Occallatibacter riparius: one gene and its partners. The protein of the gene in region 2 interacts with the protein of the main gene of each other region in a pairwise test. Links are inferred from orthologs where the notes say so. Each region holds a gene or a part of one and is shown on either strand. Other genes may lie near its edges.

Evidence for each region.
Region 1: the proteins of rlmB (region 2) and MOP44_RS12580 interact in binary tests that used the Escherichia coli proteins (3 or more experiments, as listed by UniProt). The link is inferred for Occallatibacter riparius from one-to-one orthologs.
Region 3: the proteins of rlmB (region 2) and tsaE interact in binary tests that used the Escherichia coli proteins (3 or more experiments, as listed by UniProt). The link is inferred for Occallatibacter riparius from one-to-one orthologs.

Annotation. Positions count from the first base shown.
Region 1 is NZ_CP093313.1:3,113,328-3,116,391, forward strand. Bases 154-3,064 are described here. They hold MOP44_RS12580 (NAD(P)H-hydrate dehydratase), read left to right. Parts: upstream 154-739; coding sequence 740-2,389; downstream 2,390-3,064. Other genes in these bases: MOP44_RS12575 (glycosyltransferase), read left to right, coding at 154-684; tsaE (tRNA (adenosine(37)-N6)-threonylcarbamoyltransferase complex ATPase subunit type 1 TsaE), read left to right, coding at 2,386-2,865; MOP44_RS12590 (hypothetical protein), read right to left, coding at 2,877-3,064. Also shown: more of MOP44_RS12575, read left to right, coding at 1-153. UniProt on the Escherichia coli protein: Bifunctional enzyme that catalyzes the epimerization of the S- and R-forms of NAD(P)HX and the dehydration of the S-form of NAD(P)HX at the expense of ADP, which is converted to AMP.
Region 2 is NZ_CP093313.1:860,767-863,667, reverse strand. The notes cover bases 117-2,864. They hold rlmB (23S rRNA (guanosine(2251)-2'-O)-methyltransferase RlmB), read left to right. Parts: upstream 117-962; coding sequence 963-1,766; downstream 1,767-2,864. Other genes in these bases: MOP44_RS03370 (M1 aminopeptidase family protein), read left to right, coding at 1,829-2,864; MOP44_RS03380 (NYN domain-containing protein), read right to left, coding at 117-805. Outside these bases: more of MOP44_RS03380, read right to left, coding at 1-116; more of MOP44_RS03370, read left to right, coding at 2,865-2,901. UniProt on the Escherichia coli protein: Specifically methylates the ribose of guanosine 2251 in 23S rRNA.
Region 3 is NZ_CP093313.1:3,114,453-3,117,605, forward strand. The notes cover bases 1-3,000. They hold tsaE (tRNA (adenosine(37)-N6)-threonylcarbamoyltransferase complex ATPase subunit type 1 TsaE), read left to right. Parts: upstream 1-1,260; coding sequence 1,261-1,740; downstream 1,741-3,000. Other genes in these bases: MOP44_RS12580 (NAD(P)H-hydrate dehydratase), read left to right, coding at 1-1,264; MOP44_RS12590 (hypothetical protein), read right to left, coding at 1,752-2,000; yiaK (3-dehydro-L-gulonate 2-dehydrogenase), read left to right, coding at 2,125-3,000. Outside these bases: more of yiaK, read left to right, coding at 3,001-3,135. UniProt on the Escherichia coli protein: Required for the formation of a threonylcarbamoyl group on adenosine at position 37 (t(6)A37) in tRNAs that read codons beginning with adenine.

The DNA of each region.
Region 1 (3,064 bases), 2.3 Mb from region 2 along the record:
GTGGGCGGCCTCACGTGCCTCTATCGCGGCGTCGCTGCGGAAGGCGGACTCTGGGCGCAGCTTGAGGCTGTCGGCATGAGCGTGGAGATGTCGGCAGGCGTGCTGGTGGCGCGCAGCATGGAGGGGATGCAGTTTACGCTGGGGCCCACGATGGCGTTTCGCCGCCAGGTCATTCGCAAGATGGGCGGGTTCGCGGTCACGGCGGATTATTGCGCGGATGATTTCGTGCTGGGCAACGAGGCGCACAAGCACGGCGACACGATCGTGCTGAGTCATCACTCGATTGACCACATGGTGATCAATGCGAGCTTCTGGCAGTCGATGCTGCACCAGGTGCGGTGGATGAAATCGACGCGTTTCTCGCGGCCGAAGGGGCACTTTGGCACGTCGCTCACGTTCAGCATGCCGTTCGGGCTGCTGGGGCTTGGTGCAGGGCTTGCGTCGCATCACACGGCGATCGGCGTGAGCCTCATGGCCTGGGCGTTGATTTCGCGCTGGCTGCTTTCTCTGGGCGTAGGCAACTGGGTGGTTCGCGATTCGAACTGGTTCGGGCTGCTGGTGCTTTATCCCGTTCGCGATCTGATGGGCTTCTTGTTCTGGGCTGCAAGTTACACATCGAGCAAAATTCACTGGCGCGGGCGCAAGTTCCAACTGCTGCCTGGCGGCAAGATGCGCGCGGCTTAACGGCCAGAGAGGCTGAGGGCGCCGCTGACCGCAGGTCGTCGTCTACCATGAACGCATGAAAATTCTCTCGGCCGCCGAGATGCAGGCCTGCGATCGCGCTACGACGGAGAGCTTCGGGATTCCATCGTTTGACTTGATGCGCCACGCGGCCGCCGCGGTGGCGACTTTCGCGCGCGAACGTTTCGCCAAAGCGCGCCGCATTACGGTGCTGTGCGGGCGCGGCAATAACGGCGGAGACGGCATGATGGCGGCGCGTCTGCTGGGCGGCCATGGGCTGCACGTTACGGTGATGCTGCTGGGCTCGCCGGATGGGCTGGCCGGAGACGCTGCCGAGGCGTGGCGCAGGCTGGGAGACGCAGGGAATTGCAGGCTGGTGGTTGTGGAGACGGAGGAGCAACTGCAAGATCACCAGGCGGCGTTCCGAGCTGACCTGATCATCGATGCGGTTCTCGGCACCGGATTCAAGCCGCCGATGAGGGGTCTGGCACTGGCTGCGCTGCAATGGGTTCGAGACAGCGACGCGCCGGTGCTCGCGGTGGATCTGCCTTCCGGCTGGGCGGCGGACGAGATGAAGGGCGATGGCGACGAGCAAGTGTATCCGGCGGACGGGGTTGTTACGTTCACGGCGCCCAAACCTGCGCATGTATTCGGCGAACTCACGAGGCGGTGGAATCAGCCGGTAGTGGTTGCGCCGATCGGTTCGCCTGACGAGGCGATGGCGTCTTCGCTTGATTTGTACTGGGCGGGAACTGCGCAGGAGATTGTGCAGACGCCGCGGCCGTTCGACTCGAACAAGGGCAAGTATGGGCACGTGCTGGTGATCGGCGGTACCTTTGGCTCGGCGGGGGGCAAGGCGGGAGCGCCTGCGATGACGGCGATGGCGGCCATGCGCGCGGGCGCGGGGCTGGTAACGGCAGCAGTGCCGGAGCCGGCTCTGCCGACCGTGGCGCGGTTTGCGCCTGAGTTGATGACGGTGCCGCTGGAGACGAATGGCCTGGGCGAAGCGCAACTGAGCGCTGATGAGGAGAAGCGTCAGGCGCTGTTGAAGGGGATGACGGTGGCAGCCGTTGGGCCGGGACTTGGGCAGGGTTCGGGAGCCGAGGCGATTCTGGAATGGCTGTTGAATGAGACGATTCCACTGGTGATCGATGCGGACGGGTTGAATGTTCTGGCCAAGTCGATGGAACTGCTCGGAGGGGTGGGGGGCGCGGGGCGCACGATTGTGCTTACGCCGCATCCCGGTGAGATGGCGAGGCTTGCGGGGATATCGACTGCCGAGGTTCAGTCGGATCGGCTCAACGTTGCGCGCGACTTTGCGGCGCGTTACGGCGTGATTCTCGTATTGAAAGGAGCGCACACGCTGATTGCGCATCCAAGCGGGCGAGTGGCGGTGAACACTACGGGCAATCCCGGGATGGCGAAGGGCGGCAGCGGCGACCTGCTAACGGGCGTAATTGCGGGACTTCTCGCGCAATTTCCGAGTGATCCGGAGAGGGCGGTGGAGGCGGCGGTTTATATCCATGGGCTGGCCGCGGACTTCGCGGTGCGCGCAGGGGACGAGCACACGTTACTTGCGACTGACACTTTGTCCTACTTTTCCAACGCGTTTCGCTTTCGCTCGACGCGCAGGAACGGTTATGTTTGGTTGCAGGGGCTGCCGGCTGACCTGACCGCGGCAAAGAGCTCCAGCGAGGCAGCAGAATGAGCAATCACGCCCCGGTGGCCGAAGGCCGCATCCACGAGTTCACCACGCAGAGCGGTGCGGACACCATCGAGGTCGGCCGGAAGCTGGCCGATTTGCTCAAGCCGCCGCAGTTGCTGCTGCTCCGCGGGGAACTGGGGACGGGCAAGACTACGCTGGTGAAGGGCATTGCGCAGGCTCTCGATGCGGCTGATCCCGACGAAGTGACGAGCCCGACGTTCACGCTCATCCATGAGTACGAGGGTACGCAGCACGGGAAGCCTGTGCGGCTGTTCCATCTTGATGTTTATCGGATCGAGGGCGAGCGCCAGTTGGAGACACTGGGGCTGGATGAGCTGCTTACGGACAATTCGCTGGTGCTGGTGGAGTGGGGCGAGAAGTTCAAGAGCCTGGTGAAGCGGGCGACCGGCGAGATTGCGATTACTTCCGCGGGTGGGGATGCGCGGAAGATTCGGGTGACGTCGAAGGATACGCCGTAAGCTGTGATCTGCTAATGGGAAGCGCGGTCGTCGCGCAGAGGTTCGCTTCCGTCTTCGACGCAGAGCTTGCAGTCTTTGTTGGTCTTGCGATAGTAGATGGCGGAACCCGCGAAGATGGCCGCCGATATGAGGGACCAGAGGGCAGCCTCCCGCGCGGCGTCGACTGCGTGACGGCCTCTGAGGATGTAGACGAGCGTCA
Region 2 (2,901 bases):
AGAGGCGATAACCCGAGATCGAGCCCCTCTCTCCGCGAACAGCTTCGAAGTGGAAACCGCCCAGCTTCGTCAGCAGCGGGCGAAGATGGGCGAAGCCGAAATTTCGTTGATGGAGTTTCGGATGGGTCTGTCGAATGAAATTGCCGAATTCTCCCAGCGAGTTGCCCCCGGACTTGGCTTGATACTCCTGGAACGCCCGCCGAAGATTCTGCCGAAGGGACGCGATTGTCTTCGCATCCATGTTTTGAAGGTCCGCCGCAGTCTTCGCAGACTTGAACTTCAGGCTCCCATTTGGAGACTGTTTAGCGTCAGCTTTTCCGCTCCGGGCTTGCTTCGGAACAGCCTTGGGCTTTGCGGGCGGCTTGGGGGACTTGCTCTTGACTTGTTTCACACCAACGAGGTGAAAGGCCGTGCAGGCGTTCCGAAGCGATGCAGGAGTGTTCGCATTGCCGTAGACGATTGCGCTCTTACCTCTTTCACGGATTCGCTGCACGAGGCGCGTGAAGTCCGAATCCCCTGAGACGATGCAGATCCCGTCGCTGAATCCCAGGCACAACTCCTCCATCGCATCGACCGCGAGGGTCAGGTCCGCAGCGTTCTTCGTATTGATATTTCGCAGGACTTCTACCGGAACGATGCTGAGTTCGCGCAGGACCTCCTGCTGCGCGATCACGTTCGATCCGTAGGCTCTCCTGAGATGAATCTCCCATTCTGAGAAGAGTTCCCGCAGGATTGGCGCCGCGTACTGCAGACTGACGTTCTCTGCGTCGAAAAAGACAGCGAGCTTCGGGCGATCGCCGTTCACTCATCCCTCCCGAACAAACAGGCGGATCCGCACACGTCTGCAAGGGGCTTCTTCTTTGCAGGTGCACGGTGAAAAACCATTGTAAGCGGGCCAGGAAGTCCGCCGTGAAGGCATTGAACGGTCGAATCCAGTTGAGCGCGGGCACTAAACTATCAGGATGGACATTCTCTACGGCGTGCATGCAGTGGAAGAGGCGCTCCGCGCCGGCCGCCGCCGTTTCGATCATGTGCTTGTGGCCCGCGAACGTCATGACGCGCGCGTGGAACAACTGGTCTCTCAGTGCCGCCAAGCCGGGGTGCGCGTTCGCTCGGAACCCCGCGAGCAGCTTACGCACGTGGCCGGAACCAGCGCTCACCAGGGAGTCGTCGCCGTGGTGCGTCCCAAAGAGATGCTGGCCATCGAGGACCTGTTCGAAGCGCCCGGCGGTGCCTCAAGCCGGCGGCTCATGCTCGCGCTCGATGGCGTCGAGGACCCGCAGAACCTGGGCGCGCTGCTCCGCGTGGCCGATGGTGCCGGTGTTGATGGCGTTGTCCTCACGGAGCGCCGTTCCGCTCCGCTCAGCCCGGTGGCGGTAAAGGCCAGCGCGGGCGCATCGGAGCACCTGCGCATCGCGAGGGTGGTGAACCTGGTCAGGGCCCTCGAGGAGCTTAAGGCCAACAATCTTTGGATCATCGGCCTGGACGAGCGCGGGGAGACTGACTACGACCGCTTCGATTTCACGGGCGACTGCGTTCTTGTGCTGGGGCGCGAGGGCGCAGGACTGCACGACCTTGTCCGCCGCACCTGCGACCACCTTCTCCGCATTCCCATGGCAGGTGGAGTCAGTTCGCTGAATGTGTCCGCTGCCGGTGCGGTTGTGCTCTATGAGGCATTTCGCCAGCGCCGTGCTGCCGCGGCGGGTGCTTCCTCCGCCCCGTTCGGCGCGTCCAAACCTAAAAAGCAGAAAGGTCTTGGCTCTTGAAGTTGTATTTGGCGCCGAAGGCGCGGTTGACCCCGGCCCAGGAGCCAGGAAGGTTGCAGTTCGTGAAGTTTGTTCTTTCGCGCGGCGTTTGTGCAGCGCTGTTCAGCTTGTTTGCGGTCAGTACGCATGGGTCCGCGCAGACGACCACGCCTCCGGCGCCGTCATCGACTCAGAGCCCCGCCCACCCGAGGGGGAAGGTCGTCTTCTCCCGCTCTACCGACGAGAACGGGAACACCACGACCACCGCGAGCCCTGAGACTCATCCGAAGGCGCAGGCCGCGGGTGCCGTGTCTGCCCAGGATGCTGACCGCCAGGCCGTCACCTTCACAGCGTTGGACATGGATGTACACCTGCGGCCCGTAGAGCATCGGATGGCCGCGCGCGTCCTCATGACGATCCGCAATGACGGCAAAGGGGCGCTCTCCCACGTTCCGCTGCAGATCTCCTCGTCGCTCAACTGGGAGCGGATCCTCGCCAACGGCAAGGACGCTCTCTTCCAGGTGGCGGTCGTGAACTCCGATGCTGATCACACCGGGCGGCTTCGCGAGGCAACGATCTCGCTCGCCGCACCGCTTGCTCCCGGCGCGACGCTTTCGATTGATGCTACTTATTCCGGCGCCATCGAGAAGAGTGCGCAGAGGCTCCTGGCAATCGGAACTCCCGACGACGTCGCTCTGCACTCGGACTGGGATGAGATCGGGTCGGGATTCACCGGCATTCGAGGATTCGGCAACGTTGTGTGGTACCCGGTCGCATCGGTCCCGGTCATGCTCGGAGACGGAGCTAAGCTCTTCGACGAGATGGGCGAGCATAAGCTGCGGGAGGCAGGCGCTCAGTTCCGCATGCATCTGGCAGTCGAGTTCCCGCACGGACAAGCGCCGAATGTCGCGATCATCAACGGGCATCCCGTCGCACTTACGGTGATGGACCAAGGCTCCGAGGAGGTGGCGGGAGTCGCGGTTGCGCAGACCGAAGCAACGACGCTTGGGTTCGAGGCGCCCAGCCTCTTCGTGGCCGAACGCAACTCGCACTCAGGCCAGAATCTCACCGAGTGGGTGACGTCTGACAACGCCGTGAACGCCCAGCTCTGGTCCGAAGCAGCTGACCGAGTTACGCCGTTCCTGCAGGGCTGGCT
Region 3 (3,153 bases), 2.3 Mb from region 2 along the record:
TGCGGTTCTCGGCACCGGATTCAAGCCGCCGATGAGGGGTCTGGCACTGGCTGCGCTGCAATGGGTTCGAGACAGCGACGCGCCGGTGCTCGCGGTGGATCTGCCTTCCGGCTGGGCGGCGGACGAGATGAAGGGCGATGGCGACGAGCAAGTGTATCCGGCGGACGGGGTTGTTACGTTCACGGCGCCCAAACCTGCGCATGTATTCGGCGAACTCACGAGGCGGTGGAATCAGCCGGTAGTGGTTGCGCCGATCGGTTCGCCTGACGAGGCGATGGCGTCTTCGCTTGATTTGTACTGGGCGGGAACTGCGCAGGAGATTGTGCAGACGCCGCGGCCGTTCGACTCGAACAAGGGCAAGTATGGGCACGTGCTGGTGATCGGCGGTACCTTTGGCTCGGCGGGGGGCAAGGCGGGAGCGCCTGCGATGACGGCGATGGCGGCCATGCGCGCGGGCGCGGGGCTGGTAACGGCAGCAGTGCCGGAGCCGGCTCTGCCGACCGTGGCGCGGTTTGCGCCTGAGTTGATGACGGTGCCGCTGGAGACGAATGGCCTGGGCGAAGCGCAACTGAGCGCTGATGAGGAGAAGCGTCAGGCGCTGTTGAAGGGGATGACGGTGGCAGCCGTTGGGCCGGGACTTGGGCAGGGTTCGGGAGCCGAGGCGATTCTGGAATGGCTGTTGAATGAGACGATTCCACTGGTGATCGATGCGGACGGGTTGAATGTTCTGGCCAAGTCGATGGAACTGCTCGGAGGGGTGGGGGGCGCGGGGCGCACGATTGTGCTTACGCCGCATCCCGGTGAGATGGCGAGGCTTGCGGGGATATCGACTGCCGAGGTTCAGTCGGATCGGCTCAACGTTGCGCGCGACTTTGCGGCGCGTTACGGCGTGATTCTCGTATTGAAAGGAGCGCACACGCTGATTGCGCATCCAAGCGGGCGAGTGGCGGTGAACACTACGGGCAATCCCGGGATGGCGAAGGGCGGCAGCGGCGACCTGCTAACGGGCGTAATTGCGGGACTTCTCGCGCAATTTCCGAGTGATCCGGAGAGGGCGGTGGAGGCGGCGGTTTATATCCATGGGCTGGCCGCGGACTTCGCGGTGCGCGCAGGGGACGAGCACACGTTACTTGCGACTGACACTTTGTCCTACTTTTCCAACGCGTTTCGCTTTCGCTCGACGCGCAGGAACGGTTATGTTTGGTTGCAGGGGCTGCCGGCTGACCTGACCGCGGCAAAGAGCTCCAGCGAGGCAGCAGAATGAGCAATCACGCCCCGGTGGCCGAAGGCCGCATCCACGAGTTCACCACGCAGAGCGGTGCGGACACCATCGAGGTCGGCCGGAAGCTGGCCGATTTGCTCAAGCCGCCGCAGTTGCTGCTGCTCCGCGGGGAACTGGGGACGGGCAAGACTACGCTGGTGAAGGGCATTGCGCAGGCTCTCGATGCGGCTGATCCCGACGAAGTGACGAGCCCGACGTTCACGCTCATCCATGAGTACGAGGGTACGCAGCACGGGAAGCCTGTGCGGCTGTTCCATCTTGATGTTTATCGGATCGAGGGCGAGCGCCAGTTGGAGACACTGGGGCTGGATGAGCTGCTTACGGACAATTCGCTGGTGCTGGTGGAGTGGGGCGAGAAGTTCAAGAGCCTGGTGAAGCGGGCGACCGGCGAGATTGCGATTACTTCCGCGGGTGGGGATGCGCGGAAGATTCGGGTGACGTCGAAGGATACGCCGTAAGCTGTGATCTGCTAATGGGAAGCGCGGTCGTCGCGCAGAGGTTCGCTTCCGTCTTCGACGCAGAGCTTGCAGTCTTTGTTGGTCTTGCGATAGTAGATGGCGGAACCCGCGAAGATGGCCGCCGATATGAGGGACCAGAGGGCAGCCTCCCGCGCGGCGTCGACTGCGTGACGGCCTCTGAGGATGTAGACGAGCGTCAGAGTGACGAATGCGATGGCAAAGACCTGAACGAATCGCTTGACGAGAAAACCTGGTCTCATGGGGAAGTGCCGTCTCCTGGATGCTCTTCCATCTTAGCGGTACGAGATTCACTGGCTGCAAGTGTTCGGGTGGTTCTGAACCGGGGTGGATCGGGGTACACACCAGCACCCTACAATTTGACTCATGCAGCGGATCCCCTTTGACGAAGTTCATCGGCAGCTTACCGCGGTTCTCATCAAACTCGGCTTCACCGCCGATCGTGCTGCGCTGTCTGCGCGCCTCTTCGCTGAGACTACGCGCGACGGCGTCTACTCGCATGGCGTGAATCGCTTCCTGCGCTTTGTCGCGATGATTCGCAATGGGAGTGTCGATGCTGCTGCGGGGCCGCGTGTGGTTTCGCGGTTTGGCGCGATGGAGCGATGGGATGGACAGCGGGGTCCGGGCAATCTCAACGCGTATGCGGCGATGGAGCGAGCGATTGTGCTTAGCCGCGAGCACGGCATGGGGTGCGTTGCGCTGGGCAATACCAATCACTGGATGCGCGGCGGGACGTATGGCTGGCAGGCCGCGGACGCGGGTGCTATCGGCATCTGCTGGACGAACACCATGCCCAACGTGCCGCCGTGGGGCGCAAGCGAGCCTGCGATCGGCAACAATCCACTGGTGATTGCGGTTCCGCGCGCCGCGGGGCACGTGGTGCTGGACATTGCTATATCGCAGTTCTCCCTGGGCGCCATTGAGGGCTATCGGAAGCGCGGCGAAACGCTCCCGGTCGACGGGGGCTTCGATACTGCGGGGCACCTTACGCGCGATCCTGCGGCGATTGAAGCCACGCAACGGATGTTGCCCATCGGCTACTGGAAGGGCTCAGGACTTGCGATCATGCTCGACATGATGGCCGCGATGCTTACGGCGGGCAGCGCGACGCACCAGATCGACACCGATCCGCTGCGCGAGACCGGGCTGTCGCAGGTGTTTATTGCAATGCAGCCTGCCGCGCTTGGGGACCAGGCCGAACTGGAGCGGATCGCCGACGATGTCGTTGCGTCGCTGCACCGCGCCCGGCCTGTTGAGGGCGGAAGGGGCGTCCGCTTTCCCGGGGAAAACACGCTGCGTCTTCGCGAGGAGAATTTGCGGCTTGGGCTGCCGGTTGATCCTGCACTTTGGCAGGAGATTGTTGCGCTGGGAGCTTGAGGTGTACTGCTCTGGTTT